Regions from separate parts of the Actinoplanes sp. CA-252034 genome, predicted to be linked through region 1. Evidence: riboswitches for the same ligand, from Rfam matches in the RefSeq annotation. Region 1 holds a riboswitch; the other holds the start of a gene.
What was found. A riboswitch is a leader RNA that binds a small molecule or an ion and turns the genes downstream of it on or off. The one in region 1 is predicted to bind cyclic di-AMP.
Positions count from the first base shown of each region.

Region 1 (3,042 bases):
GTGAGCGGGGATCCCGCCGCCGTCTACCTCAACCGTGGTGGCGACGGCGCCGGCGGCTGGGAAGTCGTTCCGCGCAGCTGAACGACCGCACCCGAGCGACCGATCCGTGGCCGCCGTCCCCTTTCACGGGACGGCGGCCACGGCCGGTTCGCGACGCCGTCGGCTGATACGGGTACGGGGTATCTTGCACGGCATGAGTGAGGCGAAACCGGCCGGGCCGCACGGGTATTCGGCGGACAAACAGGCGCTGATGGCGCGGCTGAAGCGGGTCGAGGGCCAGATCCGTGGACTGCAGCGGATGGTCGACGAGGACACGTACTGCATCGACATCCTGACCCAGATCTCGGCTGCCAAGAGCGCCCTGCACGCGGTGGCGATCGGTCTGCTCGAGGATCACCTGCGGCACTGTGTGGTGCACGCCGCGTCCGAGGGTGACGTGGACGCGAAGGTCAAAGAGGCCAGCGCGGCGATCGCCCGTCTCGTCAAGTCCTGACGGCCGGTCGGCCGCCCGGGCGTGGCGGACCGGCTGACCGGGGCCTGGGCCGGTCGGGGCGGCTCGGCGGATTTCGCGGTGTTCCGATTCACAGGCCGGACCCCTCCCCGGGCCGCCTCTGGTGAACGCAGCGTGCCGACGAACCTCGCAGGCTCGTCGGCAACCGGACATCGGCCGGCGCTTCAACTACTCAGCGTGAGCATTTCGGGCGGGTGGCGGTGTCCGGCGCCTCGGCTATCAAGGAGGAGCGGCGGGCATCTGCTCGCCGGTCGTGTCGATCCGGACCACGCCGAGCCCTGCCCCGGTCCGGCGACACGAGCCCGCATGACGAGTCATGAGGCAATCGGGGGCAGGGACGGGGGAACCACACATCGGTTCCCGGCCGGCACACCGTTCGCGGTGGCCCGGCCGCGGGACCTCGGGGTGAAGCCGCATCTCGCGGCCGGGCAATCCTTCGCGCCCGAACCCGACAGCTAACCTCGCAGGCGTGCCGGAGGGATTCCTTCACCGTGCGCGTTCGCTCCTCGAGCCGGCACACCCGTTTCCTGGGAGCCGGTACCATCGCCCTGTCCGTGAGCCTCGGTCTGGTCACCGGCGGGCTGGGCACACCGCAAGCCGTCTCCGCCGCCCCACGGGGCGTCACCGCCTCACCGACCGTCACCGCGTTACGGGGCGTCACCGCCTCACCGACCTTCACCGCCTCACCGGGCGCCGCCGTCGGCAATCCGGCGCCGGCCGGCACGGCCGTCGCCATCACCGCCGTCACGGCACAGCCGGTGGGCGCCCGGGTCGTGGCCGAGGCGGCCCGGCACAAGGGCAAGCGCTACCTCTACGGCGCCACCGGCCCGGCCCGGTTCGACTGCTCCGGTTTCACGATGTACGTCTACCGGAAGACGACCGGCCGAAAGCTGCCGCACAAGGCGAATCTGCAGCAGAGGTACGGCAAGGCCGTCAGCAGGGCCGCGGCCCGCCCCGGCGACCTGATCATCATTCGCAAGGGCTCGCGCGGCACGCACGCCGGCATCTACGCCGGTGACGGCACGATGTGGTCGGCGCCGCGAACCGGCAAGACGGTCACCAGGCAGAAGATCTGGAGCCGGAACTACGTGGTACGCCGCCTGGCCTGAGGCTCCACTATTCGGTACTACCGGGTACCGCTATGCGGTGTTACCGTATAGCGGTACCCGGTGTCACGAGGTACCGGGGATTCGCGGAGGAGCCGCCATGGAGGACCTGACGGAGATGCTCAAGGGCACGCTCGAGGGTTGCGTGCTGCAGATCATCGACAGCGAGGAGACGTACGGCTACGCGATCACCCGCCGGCTCAACGACCTCGGCTTCACCGACGTCATCGACGGAACCGTCTACACCATCCTGTTGCGTCTGGAGCGCAACGGCCTGGTCCAGGTGACGAAACGCCCGTCCGAGGTCGGCCCGCCCCGCAAGTTCTACACCCTCAACGACGCCGGTCGCGGGGAGCTCGCGACGTTCTGGGCGAAATGGGAGTACGTCTCGGCACGCATCGACAGGCTCAAGGAGGGCGGACGATGAACTTCTGGGAGACCATCACCGGCAGCGACCTCACCCGGCAGTGGCGGGCGTTCGAGACCCGCGCCCAGGCGCTGCCCGAGGACTATCGCGAGGCCTGGGCACAGATCAACGCCGGGCTGTCCCCCTATCCCGACTTCAGCGGCCGCAACCTGATACCGATCGTCGACGCCGCCCTGAGCCTGCTCGAGGAGTCCTCGGCGGACGGTCAGAGCGTCCACGAGGTGCTCGGCGACGACATCGCGGGCTTCTGCACGGCGCTGGCCGGCGGCAAGGGCGCCCGGAGCTATCGCGACAGGTGGCGCGAGCAGCTCAACCGGACCGTCGCCCGCAAACTGGACCGGCTGGGAGCCTGACATGAGCATCCACGACATCATCCAGGGCAAGAAGCAGTGGCGGGCGCACGTGGCTCGGGTCAAGGCGCTGCCGCCGGACTACCGGATCGTCTACCGGGAGATGCAGAAATACCTGTTCAAGGTGGGGCCGGTCGACCTCGCCGACGGGACCCTGCTGACCGGGATCGTGGACTTCTTCGAGGAGGGCGCCGCGGCGGGCAAGGGCGTCCGGCAGCTCATCGGCGCCGACGTCGCCGCCTTCTGCGACGACCTCATCGGGGACAGCCGCACCTTCGCCGACGTCTACCAGGACTCGGTCTCCCCGGCACCGCGGACGGTCACCAGACCCGACTCGTAGGCGGTGATCACCAGCTGGGCGCGATCACGGGCTGCCAGCTTGTGCAGCAGACGCCCGATGTGCGTCTTCACGGTGCCGACACCGAGATGGAGGTGCTCGGCGATCTCGGTGTTGGACAGGCCGGCGGCGATCAGGGACAGCACCTCACGCTCGCGGTCCGTGATGGCGTCGAGGCCGCGCAGCGTACCCGACGCGGGTTTGTCCCGGCCGTTGAAGGCGTCGATCAGTTTGCGGGTGGCCCGCGGCGCGAGCAGTGCCTCGCCCGCGGCCACCAGCCGGACACCGTTGAGCAGCTCGGTCGCGGTGGC
Region 1 covers NZ_CP191846.1:8,239,608-8,242,649, forward strand. The annotation lists gene ACQPZW_RS37375 (FG-GAP-like repeat-containing protein) at 1-81, shown strand, start outside; gene ACQPZW_RS37380 (metal-sensitive transcriptional regulator) at 194-493, shown strand; cyclic di-AMP (ydaO/yuaA leader) riboswitch at 821-996, shown strand; gene ACQPZW_RS37385 (C40 family peptidase) at 1,066-1,620, shown strand; gene ACQPZW_RS37390 (PadR family transcriptional regulator) at 1,718-2,044, shown strand; gene ACQPZW_RS37395 (DUF1048 domain-containing protein) at 2,041-2,397, shown strand; gene ACQPZW_RS37400 (DUF1048 domain-containing protein) at 2,399-2,734, shown strand; gene ACQPZW_RS37405 (response regulator) at 2,680-3,042, opposite strand, start outside.

Region 2 (3,042 bases), 3.1 Mb from region 1:
GCTGGATCCGGCTGCCCCCGATGCGGCCCTGCTGGGCGCGGCGCAGATAGGCGAGCCCGGCCTCGACGTCGAACGGTGACGGCATCAGCGTCCAGCGGGCGATGCCCGGCTCGTCGAGGAGGGCGACCAGGTCGTCGAGGTCCTCCCAACGCCACTCCCGCAGGATGACGCCGGTCCCCGTCAACCTCAGCGGGTAGGGCAGCGGGCTGACGGTCACCCGTCCAATCGTGCCGGTAAGACCAGCTTTGGTGCTAGTGGCGATCGATATGAATGCCGTGAACGATTCCTTACCGTCCACCGGTCGGATCACGGACACCTTTTCGGGGTGCCAAATCGCATCATGTCCACACCGATGCGCACCGGGCGATCGCCTGTGGACACCGCTCAGGCGCGCTCCGCCGTGATCTCGAATCCGGCGTTGCGCAGCCGCGTGACCAGCGCGTTTCCGATCGCGGTCGCCGGGGTGAGCACCCCGCCCTCGACCTTCGGCAGTTCGTCGGTGTCGAAGGCGAGCGCGAGAGCGGACTCGCCCAGCATGACGGCCGTCGCGGCGTACCCCGGATCGCCCTTGGCCTTGACCCGTGCGCGATAGCGCGCGCCGGACGTGGTGGTGGTGAAGAGGTCCATGGTGAAGTGGCCGTTGCGCTGGGTGTCCTCGCTCGGGCCGGCGCCGGGCGCGGGCAGGAAACGGTCGAGAACGAACCGCAGCGGTGGCACGGCGAAACCGATGACGAGGGCGTTCATCCCGGTCTTGACGATCGTGGCGGCGAGGCTGCTCTTCACCCGCATGACCTCGCGGTAGCGGAACCCGCGACCGTACGCCCAGCCGCGCAGCGCGTTGCTGCGCCGCACGACCCGGGTGTTGTAGGACGCCATCACGAACGGCGCGAGGTGCCCGCGGACGCTGGGGTCCACCTCGGATCCGGGAAGGGTGAGCATGTCGGGTTGACGGCCGAGGTCCGGCTCGGCGCTGCGGTCCGGGCTCAGAGAGTACGGGCTGGCCCCGATCTTGCGCAGCCGGGTGTCCTTCTTCATCACGTCGACCTGGTGACGCATCGAGTCGATGGTGCCGCCGCTGACTCCGCCGCGCATGCTGGTCACCACGAGTGTGGTGTCGGTGAGCTCGCCGGCGCCGTCGCGGCTGACCTGCTCGTGCAGGACGTGCACGCCGATATCGGACGGAATCGAATCGAAGCCGCAGGAGTGCACGATCCGTGCTCCGGTGCGCCGTGCGGTCTCGTGGTTCTCGTCGATGCTGTCCCGGGCGAAGAGCACCTCACCGGTGAGGTCCACGTAGTCGGTGCCGTTTTCGGCACATGCGCGGGCAAGTGCCCTGCCGTACTTCGCATAAGGCCCCACGGTGGTCACCACGACTCGCGCGCGGCCGGCCATCGTGGTCAGGGCTTCCGTGTCGTCCGCGTCGGCGACGACGACGGGCAGGCCGAGGCCGAGACCCTCCAGTTTCGCCGCGGAGCGACCGCCCAGCGCGAGTCGTGCGCCCTCCGGCGCGTGCTCGGCGAGATAGCGCGCCACCAGCGCGCCGACGAAACCCGAGGCGCCGTAGACGATCACGTCGAATTCGCGCTGTTGATCGCTCATGGCTGCCGATTGTGCACCCTTGGTGGAGTGTGCGCACCTGTTGCGCCACGCCGAGATCGGCACGTTAGCCACACAAAGGAAGATCAAAGCAGCTAATTTGTGACCTACAACTCCATTGCCGCGTATCGCATAACCCACCAGCAGCGCGGCGAAATCGATAGTCCGCAAGAGGGCGGGCACCGTGGCCGGAACGCCGAGTCCAGCCGCCGACCACGGTTCGACGACACCACAGGCATGGAGCGGGGGACCCAAGAGTTCCTCGGCGCTACGGCGCCTCGGGGTGAAGCCGCCACCGCGGCCGGGCACCTCTGCCCGAACCCGACAGCTGACCTCGTAGGCGTGGAGGACAAGCTCATGGCTCACATCGGAAAACAACTCCATCGCGCGATCGGCCTGATGGCCGCCGGTCTCGCCGGCAGCGTGGCCCTGGCGGGGCCCGCGAATGCCGACATCAACTGGGACGCCATCGCGCACTGCGAATCCGGGGGCAACTGGGGTATCAACACCGGAAACGGCTACTACGGGGGCCTTCAGTTCAGCCGGAGCACCTGGCGCGCCTACGGCGGGACGAAGTACGCGTCCACCGCCAACCGGGCCAGTCGGTCGGAACAGATCCGCGTCGCCGAACGCGTGGTACGCGGGCAGGGCATCGGTGCGTGGCCGACGTGCGGACGTCGGCACGCCTTCACCGCGGCGTCGCGTGGGGGTGTCCGCAAGGCGCACCGGGTGAACCGGTCGTCGGGAAGTTACGTGGTGCGGCGCGGGGACACCCTGGCGCGGATCGCGGCACGCAACGACGTGCGGGGCGGCTGGCGAGCGCTTTACCGCATGAACTCGGACGTGCTGCGCAGCCCGCACCACCTGCGGGTGGGGCAGCGCTTGAAGTTGTGAGAGTGGGCCCGGCGCGATTTGAACGCGCGACCTACCGCTTAGGAGGCGGTTGCTCTATCCACTGAGCTACGAGCCCGACGATGCTGAGGGTACCAGCCGGGGTTGCCCGGGTCGGTGCGGCCGACCCGGGCAACGGCCGAAAACGTGGCCGATCAGGCCAGGTCGAAGCGGTCCAGGTTCGCGACCTTGACCCACGCCGCGACGAAGTCGGTGACCAGCTTCTCCCTGGCGTCGTCGCTGCCGTAGACCTCGGCCTGCGCGCGCAGGATCGAGTTCGACCCGAAGATCAGGTCGGCCCGGGTGGCGGTCCACTTGACCTCGCCGGTCCGACGGTCGCGGCCCTCGAAGGTCTCGCCGTCGGAGTCGGTGGCCGACCAGGTGGTGCCGAAGTCGAGCAGGTTGACGAAGAAGTCGTTCGTCAGCACGCCCGGCGTCTCGGTGAACACGCCGTGCTTCGAGCCGGCGGTGTTCGCGCCCAGCACGCGCAGGCCGCCGACCAGCACGGTCAGCTCCGGCGCGGTCAGCGTGAGCAGCTGCGCCCGATCGACCAGC
Region 2 covers NZ_CP191846.1:530,177-533,218, forward strand. The annotation lists gene ACQPZW_RS02450 (GNAT family N-acetyltransferase) at 1-217, opposite strand, end outside; gene ACQPZW_RS02455 (saccharopine dehydrogenase family protein) at 385-1,599, opposite strand; cyclic di-AMP (ydaO/yuaA leader) riboswitch at 1,808-1,954, shown strand; gene ACQPZW_RS02460 (transglycosylase family protein) at 1,939-2,490, shown strand; tRNA gene ACQPZW_RS02465 (tRNA-Arg) at 2,494-2,566, opposite strand; gene katG (catalase/peroxidase HPI) at 2,643-3,042, opposite strand, start outside.
Region 2: it holds a riboswitch for cyclic di-AMP, as region 1 does, so the genes downstream of both, ACQPZW_RS02460 (transglycosylase family protein) here and ACQPZW_RS37385 (C40 family peptidase) in region 1, are expected to answer to the same signal.